3 regions of the Blastomonas sp. CCH1-A6 genome follow, and region 2 is predicted to be linked to each of the others. Evidence: riboswitches for the same ligand, from Rfam matches in the RefSeq annotation. Region 2 holds a riboswitch; each other region holds the start of a gene.
The links. A riboswitch is a leader RNA that binds a small molecule or an ion and turns the genes downstream of it on or off. The one in region 2 is predicted to bind cobalamin.
Positions count from the first base shown of each region.

Region 1: it holds a riboswitch for cobalamin, as region 2 does, so the genes downstream of both, AX735_RS21360 (TonB-dependent receptor domain-containing protein) here and cobW (cobalamin biosynthesis protein CobW) in region 2, are expected to answer to the same signal.
Region 3: it holds a riboswitch for cobalamin, as region 2 does, so the genes downstream of both, AX735_RS18220 (TonB-dependent receptor plug domain-containing protein) here and cobW (cobalamin biosynthesis protein CobW) in region 2, are expected to answer to the same signal.

Region 1 is NZ_LSIS01000479.1:4,800-8,072, forward strand. It holds gene AX735_RS21360 (TonB-dependent receptor domain-containing protein) at 72-1,964, opposite strand; cobalamin riboswitch at 2,116-2,304, opposite strand; gene AX735_RS21365 (thiolase family protein) at 2,381-3,273, opposite strand, start outside.
Region 2 is NZ_LSIS01000058.1:21,344-24,616, reverse strand. It holds gene AX735_RS02415 (ABC transporter ATP-binding protein) at 1-293, shown strand, start outside; gene AX735_RS02410 (DUF6925 family protein) at 290-1,270, shown strand; cobalamin riboswitch at 1,360-1,590, shown strand; gene cobW (cobalamin biosynthesis protein CobW) at 1,772-2,809, shown strand; gene cobN (cobaltochelatase subunit CobN) at 2,818-3,273, shown strand, end outside.
Region 3 is NZ_LSIS01000398.1:5,002-8,274, forward strand. It holds gene AX735_RS18220 (TonB-dependent receptor plug domain-containing protein) at 1-1,629, opposite strand, end outside; cobalamin riboswitch at 1,774-1,979, opposite strand; gene cobU (bifunctional adenosylcobinamide kinase/adenosylcobinamide-phosphate guanylyltransferase) at 2,021-2,527, shown strand; gene kdpF (K(+)-transporting ATPase subunit F) at 2,893-2,982, shown strand; gene kdpB (potassium-transporting ATPase subunit KdpB) at 2,982-3,273, shown strand, end outside.

The DNA.
Region 1 (3,273 bases), on a different contig from region 2:
GCGTGCCTCAGTTGTGCAAGGTCCCTCGACACGCTCGGGACAAACGGAGATAGGGGCGACAACCCTTGACATCACATCTTCAACCTGACCCCCGCATAGCCCGCACGTCCGGGCACGCCATAGTTGAACGCGGTCTGATAGGCCTCGTCAAACAGGTTTTCGACCCGGCCATAGACTTCCAGATTGTCCGAGATGCTCCAGCTCGCGCGCAGGTCGACGCGGACATAGCTGTCGAGCCGGATGGTGTTGGCGACATCGTCGAACGTGTCACCGACCATCAGGAAGGTCGCGCCCAGCGCCGGACCCCAGGGCGACTTCCAGTCGACCAGCACCGAGGCGCTGTCCTTGGCGCGCCGCGCGAGCCGGTTTCCGAAATTGACCCGGCCCGAAAAGTCCGCTTCGCGCGAGCGGTTCTCGGTATCGACCAGGCTGTACTGTGCCTGCACGGTGAAATTGGTCACCGGCTGCATCCACAGGCCAAGCTCCACGCCCTGTGCGCGCGCGGCCGCGATATTCTCCAGGCTGAAGGTTGCGGAGGAGAAGACGATCAGGTCCTGCGTGTTGCGGCGGAACCAGGTCGCCTGCGCGCGCAGCTTGCCGTCGATTAGCGACTGTTCGATTCCCGCGTCATAGCTGCGCGCGGTTTCGGGGCGCAGGTTCGGATTGCCGAACGCGGCGAGTTGCTCGCTCAGCGCAGGCGCGCGGAAACCCTCCGCATAGGTCGCGCGGATCACGGTTTCGCCGTCATTGGGCGTATAGGCGATATTGCCGCCAAGGCTGGTCTTGCTGCCGAACACCTGCTGGTCGTCGACGCGTACGCCGCCGGTGACGGTCAACCCCTGCACCGGACGCACGATGGCCTGGCCGTAATAGCTCGTCATGTGCACGTCACTGACATCGGGCGCGGTGTTGAACGAGGGGAAGAAGGTGCTCGCCTCGCTCTGTTCGTGCTCCACGCCGAACACCAGGGTCAGCGCATCGGCAACATCAGCAACGCCCTGATATTCGAACCGGTCGAGCGTGCCCTTGGCGCGTGCGGGGTTGAACGATCCGGGGGTGGGATCGGTGGTGATGCGCTTGATGTCGGTCCGGGTATAGGCAAAGCGATTGCGCAACCGGCCGTCGAATAGCGCGACATTAAGCCCCGCATAGCCCACGAACTGGCGGTTGTCGGTCACCGGCAGCGTATCGGCAGGCGGGTTGTCGAATTCGGTTTCACCATCGGTATAGAAGCCGCGCAGATCGAGGCTGATCGCATCGCTGAAGGCGACGCGCAGCTTGCCGCTCAAGGTCAGGTTCTCGAACCCGTCCTTTTCGGTCGCCCCACGGCGCTCATCCCAGGCGGAAATGCCATCGGTGCGGAAATAGCTTGCGCCAAGGCTGCCCGAAACGATGCCGGTCTTGCCCGAGACGCTGGCGACCAGCTGGCCGGTGTCACGATAGCCATATTCGCCGCGCGCACTGGCCTGCAGCCCCTCGCTCGGTTCGATCGTGGTAATGTTGATGACGCCGCCGATCGCCTGGCTGCCCCAGATCACCGAATTGGGTCCGCGCAGCACCTCGACCGATCCGATATTGCCGGTGAGGATCGAGCTGAAATCGAACGCCCCCGAAGGCGAAGACGGATCGTTGATGCGCACGCCATCGACCAGCACCAGCGTCTGCGAGCTGTCGCCGCCGCGGATGAACACGCTGGTCGTGCCGCCGGGGCCGCCGTTGCGCGCAACGCTGATGCCGGGCAGCGTCTGCAGCACGTCGCTCAGCACCTGGGTCTGGCGACGATCTAGTTCTGCCTTGTCGACCACGGTGATCGACTGGCCGGTTTCGCTGCGCTTCTGGACGATGCGACTGGCGGAGACGACGATATCGTCGTCCTGGTCGTCGCTGGCGGACTGCGCATGGAGCGGCGTGGCCACTGCCAGAGCAAGCGCGGACACGGTGAAACTGCGGATGAATTTGGACACGGTTTTCCCTCAGCCCCAGCCGCCGCCGAAGCGGAAGGGCAGATGAACGACATCAAGGCCCGCCGGGATCGCTTCCGGACGCGACTATGGCCTGTGGCATGTCGTTACGAAGGAAAAAACTTTCCCATCCGAACAGGCTGGACCCGGCCCCCGGATGAACGACGCGATGGCAGGTCTCCTGGCTCGTCGATCATCGCCTCGGGCCGTCTTCCCGGGATCGCTCCCAGTGACATATTGGCCGTCGGCTCCCGACTGACAGTTGCGGGCACAGCACCGGATTTGCACCGGCTTCCCTCTTCGCCTCCCGGCTAAGGGAGGAACCATCTGGATGCGCAATTGCTGGATTTGGGCAGGCTTGTCAATCCGGCCTTACAAAAGCCCCGGCCTGCCCTACTGACAGGCCGGGCTTCAGGGGATCAGATCAGCTCGACCGCAACCGCCGTCGCCTCGCCGCCACCGATGCAGAGCGATGCCAGGCCGCGCTTGCCGCCATGCGTCTGCAGGGCAGAAACCAGCGTTGCGATGATTCGCGCACCGCTCGCGCCGATCGGATGGCCCAGCGCGGTCGCGCCGCCATGCACGTTGATCTTGTCGTGCGGAATGCCGAGGTCGCGCATTGCGATCATCGACACGCAGGCGAACGCCTCGTTGACCTCGAACAGATCGACATCGTCGACGCTCCAGCCCGCCTTCTCCAGCGCCTTGCGGCTGGCATCGACCGGCGCGGTGGTGAAGCGCGCCGGCGCGTGGGCATGTGCCGCGTGCGACACGATCCGCGCGACGGGCTTGAGGCCAAGCCTGTCGGCGACGCTCTGGCGGGTCAGCACCAGAGCAGCCGCACCGTCGGAGATCGACGAGGCATTGGCCGCCGTGATCGTGCCGTCCTTGGCGAAGGCCGGTTTCAGGCTCGGGATCTTCGACGCGTCGCCCTTGAGCGGCTGTTCGTCCTTGTCGATCGTCTCGGTGCCCTTGCGGCCGGTGATCTCGACGGGGACGATCTCGCGGTCAAACCCGCCGCTGCTCTGCGCCTTCTGCGCGCGGGTAAGCGAGGCGATCGCGTAATCGTCCTGGTCCTGGCGGGTGAACTGATATTCGCCTGCGGTTTCCTCGGCAAAGCTGCCCATTGCGCGGCCGGGCTCATAGGCGTCTTCCAGGCCATCGAGGAACATATGGTCCATGACCCGGTCATGGCCGATCCGCGCGCCGCCGCGATGCTTGGTGAGCAAATAGGGCGCGTTGGTCATGCTCTCCATGCCTCCCGCCACCAGCAGATCGACCGAGCCCGAGGCCAGCGCCTCTGCCCCCATGA
Region 2 (3,273 bases):
ATGAACCAACCGCGGGTCTGGATCCACGCCATGCCATCGATGCCGTCCAGCGTCTCAAGGCCCGGACCACGGCCGGGTGCACGGTTGTCATGGCGATCCACGATCTTGATCTGGCCTTGGCCTTCGCGGACTCGATCCTCGCAATCCGCGATGGGCGATTGCTTGCACACGGTCCGACGCACGAAGTCGTCACCGAAAGCCTACTCACCTCGCTCTATGACGTTCCGGTCCGGTTATCTCGTGACGGGGACGGCATTTCCGTCCGCTTTCTCAAGTCCGGGGTATCATCATGAACCAGATTTCCTTTGACGAACTGGCACGTCTCGCGTGCGACCCTGGCCATGGCTGGAGCATCGGCACATTCGGTGCGATCGGCGAATTCATTCGCGACGAGGATGAGCCGGCCACGGTTCAAAACGACCGCGACAATATCGAAATCGTGACCGCTCGCGGTGCCTTGCGGATCAGGCATTCGGATAGCTTTGAATGCCTTGCCTGGGATAGCCTGTCCTCTGATGGCGAAAGCTGGGGTCATGCAATGGCGCTCTGCGCGCCTCTGACTGGTTCGGTCGATCGGGCTGTCGTATCTTTGGGCGCCGATACCGACGCCATTCGCAGGGAAGACCAGTCGAGCCGCCTGTTCGACATGGGCGTTTGTAACGGCACCATAAGGATGTGCGCCCGCACTGACGACGAAGCGCTGATCGGGGCTCTCGAGGCTCTTGAAGGTCAGGACCTGCTGTCTTCGCCAACAGTCATGGCCGAGGTTCTGCGTGCGCAGCCCCACCGGGTCATGCTCTCGCCTGCCGGACGGATCGAAGTCTTCCAACCGATTCCGCCTCCGGATGGGAAATCGCCGGAAGGCCCGCACACCCATCTGCTTGCCAAGCTTATCGGGAAGGGTCGGCCACATGGCGCCAACGTCCCCATTCCGGATGGCTATCAGTCGATCCTGAACATTCACCCTCGCTCACCTTGGCGGAACGCACTGGGTGAACGGCACGATTTCGTGCCCGATACGGACACCGCCTTTTCACCTATGCTTGAACGCTTTGGCCTTGATCAGGATCGTGCCGTGGACGCACATATCCGCACCGCTGTGGCTGAAGGCGCAAACCCTGAATTCTTTGATTGGCCCGACACACGGCGGGGCCGAACGAAAGCCCGCATCGTCCTGCGCCGTCTTGCCGCTGCCGGTCACGAGCACGTGGGTCCCTGGCGCGTCTGGTTCGACCGCGCTCCCGTTGAAACCGATGAAACGGAACAGTGAGGTTGCGCCTGCAATTTCAGCGCGAACTTTGATTGGCATGATCGAAGTTTGGGTCTAGAGATATTCAATGATGATGCGGGTTTGCCCGTGCCATCGATGATCGCGCCGGTGCCCCCAACGGGGCTTAATCGGGAATGCGGTGCGGGAGCGTAGCTCCCAAATCCGCGGCTGTCCCTGCAACTGTAAGCGGATAGCGCGATGCACATTTTTCCTGCGCGTGCAGGAAAAGCCACTGGACCGCGCATGAACGCGCATCTGGGAAGGCGTGCATCAAGCTGTGACCCGCGAGCCAGGAGACCTGCCGGCGCTCTGGTCGCTCTTGCCCGGGTCCAGGGGATGGCCAAGGCACGGTACTCTTCCGTCTGAGCGACGAAGCTGTGCGGCTGGGGCTGCACGGCCGCGTGGTTTCGGGCGTCTGTCGCGCCAGCCCGTTGTCGCGCGCCGACCGGACCTGTCCGGCAAGCCCTGCCCGGTGTCGCTCTGGCGCGCGGAGGAACTGCCATGTCGGACCTGTCAAAGGTACCCGTCACGATCATCACCGGCTTTCTGGGTGCCGGTAAGACCACGCTGATCAGCCACCTGATCCGCAACGCTGGCGGACGCCGATTGGCTGTGGTCGTCAATGAATTCGGTACTCTGGGGGTGGATGGGGACATCCTACAATCCTGCGCCATTCCCGATTGCCCGGCGGAAAACATCGTCGAACTGGCCAACGGCTGCATCTGCTGCACCGTGGCGGACGATTTCATTCCCACCGTAGAGCGCCTGCTCGCGCTTGATCCGCGCCCTGACCATATCCTGATCGAGACATCAGGGCTGGCCCTGCCCAAGCCCTTGCTCAAGGCCTTCGACTGGCCGGCAATCCGCAGTCGCATCACGGTGGATGGCGTCCTTGCGCTGGCCGATGCCGAAGCGGTTGCTGCCGGACGGTTTGCCCCCGATCTTGCAGCGCTGGAGGCCCAGCGCGCCGCAGACCCGGGGATCGACCACGAAACCCCGCTGTCCGAAGTCTTCGAGGACCAGCTTGCCTGCGCCGATCTCGTTTTGCTGACCAAGGTTGATCTGGCCGGACCTGACGGAGTCGCTGCCGCAAGGGCAGCCATTGCGGCCGAAGCACCCCGCCCCGTGCCTGTGATCGAGATAGCCGAAGGGATTGTCGACCCTCGCGTGATCCTTGGACTTGGAGCTGCCGCCGAAGACGATATCGCTGCCCGGCCCTCGCATCACGACAATGAGGATGATCACGAGCACGACGATTTCGACAGCACCGTCATCGCGCTCGGCGAGATTGCCGATCCCGCCGATTTGGTGGCGCGTATCGAAACGCTCGCCCGCGACCATCGCATCCTGCGGGTAAAAGGCTACGCTGCCGTGACTGGCAAGCCCTTGCGCCTCTTGGTGCAGGCCGTCGGGTCGAGGGTTCGTCACCAGTACGACCGCCCATGGCGCCCCGATGAGCGGCGCCAGACCACCCTGGTCGCCATCGCCGAGCATGACGATATCGACGAGCCTGCCATTCGCGCGGTGCTGGCAGGCTAAGCTAGGCCGTGCACGTCATCTTTCGCGAAACGCATGGGATGGAGGAAACGGCCATCCCACAGGATCTGGGGCAGGAGCCTGCGGATCTTGTCGTCCTGTCCTTCTCGGACAGCGATCTTGGTGCGTTCGCGGAAGGCTGGCGCCAGGCGCAAGCGGCGGATCCGGCATTTCCTTCGTTGCGGCTCGCCAATCTTGCCGCGCTGATCCACCCTTTGTCGGTCGACACCTATATCGAAAAGACATTGGCCGGGGCAAAGGCCGTGCTGATCCGGCTGATCGGCGGCACGCCCTATTGGAGCTACGGCCTTCAACAGGTCGAGACCCTCGCCCGATCGCGCGGGATTGCGCTTGCTGTCCTGCCTGCCGATGGTCGGCCGGATTGGCACCTCGACAGTGTCTCCACGCTTCCTGCCGCCACGCTGGCCAAGCTTTGCCAGTTGTGTGACGAGGGCGGCGCGGCAGCG
Region 3 (3,273 bases), on a different contig from region 2:
GCCGGGCGACCGGTTGGTGGCGTCGGTATAGGTATAGTTCGCCTGCAGTCGCAGCGCATCGACCGGCTGCATCATCAGGCCAATCTCGACCCCTTCGGCGCGCGCCTTGGACACATTGTCATAGGTGCCCGAAGGACGCCCGGCGCAGATGCCGGTGCGCGGCAGCGGGCACGAGATGAAGATGATCAGATCGTCGGAATCGCGGCGGAAATAGGTGGCGCTGGCCTGAAGCCGTCCCTCGACCAGATCCTGCGTGATGCCGGCATCCCACCCCTTCGAGCGCTCTGGACTCAGCAGCCGGTTACCGAAATCGCTCTGCAGCTGGAACAGCGAGGGTGCCTTGAACCCTTCGGCATAGCTGGCGCGCAGCGTGGTGCCGGTCGCCGCAATCGCGTAGACGCCGCTGGCCCCCAGCGTCGTCGCGCCGCCGAACCGGTTGTGATCGTCATGCCTGACGCCGCCGGTCAGCGTCAGGCTCCGGACCGGGCTGGCGACGAGCTGCGCGTAGACGCTGTCGATCCTGGCGCGGCCGATCGAGGGCACCGCGCCGAAGCTGCTGCTCGAAAAGCGCGAGGTCTCGCGCTCGAGCCCGCCGGTCAGCTGCCATCCCTCGGCAATGTCGAAAATGCCCTGATATTCGATGCGCTCGTTGCGGCCATGGCCGGCAAAGGTCTCGCTCGGCACGCCGTCGAGCGCGATGCTGCGCCGCCGCGTATCGGTATAGGCATAGCCCAGCCGGTTGCGGAAGCGTCCGTCGAACAATGCCGCGTTGATCCCGGTATAGCCAACGAACTCGCGGGTGCGCGATTCCTCGTTCACGTCGCCAAAGGCAAAGCTGGGCGGCGGAAAGCCGTCGATATTGACCCGGCCTTCGGAATACCAGCCGCGCGCATCGACCGACAGCCAGTCGGTCAGCGCCAGGTTGAAATTGCCGTTCGCGCCGTAATTGCGGTAACCGTCCTTCTCGGTGCCGCCGCGCGCCTCGCTGAAGGCCGAAATACCGTCGGTGCGGAAATAGCCCGCGCCGATACTGGCCGATAGCGGCCCTGCCTTGCCCGACACATTGCCGACCAGCTGGCCGGTATCGCGATAGCCATATTCGCCACGCAGGTTGACACTGAGCTGCTCGGTCGGCTGGCGCGTGATCATGTTGACGACGCCACCGATCGCCTGGCTGCCCCACAACACCGAGGACGGGCCGCGCAATACCTCGATCCGATCGATATTGCCGACCAGCAGGTTGCCGAAATTGAAGCCGCCGCCGGGCGACGAGGGGTCGTTGAGCTTGATGCCATCGACCAGAGCCACGGTCTGGTCGCTTTCCGCACCGCGGATCGAGACCGATGTCGACGTGCCGATGCCGCCGTTGCGCACGATGGTGACGCCCGGCACGGTGCGTAGGATGTCGGCAACGGCCTGGGTCTGCCGACGCTCGATCTCCGCGCTGTCGAGCACGGTGATCGACTGGCCTACCTTGTCGAGCGATTGCGCCGTGCGATTGGCGGTCACCACGATGACCGGCTCGCGCGCGCCGGCGCCCGCTGCAATGTCCTGCGCGAAGGCGGGAGTGCTCACGCAGGCGCAGACGGCAAGCGTGGATAGGGTGTATTTCAAAAATGCATCAGGCATGGCTATCCCCTGTCAAAACAACAAGGGGTTACACGCGCCGATGGCACGACGGATCAGTCGCTGGCTTGTCACCCGCGCGCGAACCCCGACCGATGTCGTCACGCGAGGATGAACCTCGATCACGCTGAACACCCCGTCCGCGCAAAGGACCGACTGCGTCAGGCAGGTCTCCTGGCTCCCGGGTCATCGCATTCGCCCCGCCTTCCCGGAGGCCGAGGCCTCCAGTGGCATATCAGGGCGACCGCTATCCGGTCACAGTTGCGGGGACAGCCGCGGATTACAGGGGTTTATCCCTGCTTCCGCGTTCCCTATTAATCCCATCTCTGGGAACCTGTCGCGTAGCCGCATTATTGCGAGTGAAAACGCTTTGCAAGGGAAATGGGTCGATGCGGTGCTGACATTCATCTTGGGCGGTGCCCGCTCCGGCAAGAGCGCGCGGGCGCAGGCACTGGCAGAGAGCCAGTCGGGCAAGCTCGTCTATCTGGCCACGGCGCAGGCTTTTGACGATGAGATGGCCGACCGGATTGCGCGGCACCGGCAGAATCGCGGACCGCGCTGGCGCACCGTCGAATGCCCGATCGACCTGCCAGAAGCGATCACGCGCGAGGCCGCGCCAGGCCGCGTGCTGCTTGTCGACTGCCTGACGCTCTGGACGAGCAACATACTTTTAAACGAACTGAATTTCCCCGCAGTGTCGAAGCAGCTGATGGATGCACTTCTGGCGGCCAAATCGCCGATAATATTGGTCAGCAATGAAGTCGGGATGGGCATCGTCCCGGACAATGCGCTGGCGCGCCGGTTTCGCGACATGGCGGGACGGCTCAATCAAGACATCGCCGCCATCGCGGATCGCGCCGAGATCATGTTTGCGGGACTCGTCGTGCCGCTCAAAGGGTGAGCATAGAAGCTCAGAAGCCTCAGCAACAGGCTGTGGCGGAGTGGACGAAGCCATGATCACTGGTGAGCCGAAAAGGCACCCCGGGACCGCCATTCTGGCCAGCCCCGGGGCATGAGTCTCGACGAGTCCGGCGGGACAATTCTCGTCTGGGCAAGAAGCATCTTGCTGACGGCCCGATGGCGCATGGCCTTGTGAAACATCCATGTGGATCAACGCCTTGCGACATGAAATCCTCATGAAACCCGCGCTCGGTGCCGAGTTAACAAAGCGATTTTCATGCGTTTTTCATGCCGTTCGCGGCTTTTGCCCCGCGCATTTTCACGCATCCGAGGCGCACCTGACGCTCCGCCAAACAAGGAGCTCATATGTCCTTCGATCTTGCGCTGGCCGGCGTCGTCGCCATCGGCCTGCTGGTCTATCTCGTCGTCGTCCTGATGACCCCGGAGCGCTTCTGATGGAGCGCGCATCCCTGTTCGAGCGCAAGCTGGTCATGCCGGCCCTGCGCGATTCCTTCGTCAAGCTCGACCCGCGCACGCTAGTGCGCAACCCCGTGATGTTCACGACTGCCGTGGTGGCTGCCGTCGCCACCGTGGTGATGGTGCGCAATCTGGCCATCGGCAGCGGCGATCCGCTGTTCGAGGGGCAGCTGGTCTTCTGGCTTTGGCTGACGGTGCTGTTCGGCAATTTTGCCGAGGCGCTGGCCGAAGGGCGCGGCAAGGCGCAGGCACAGTCGCTGCGCTCTACCA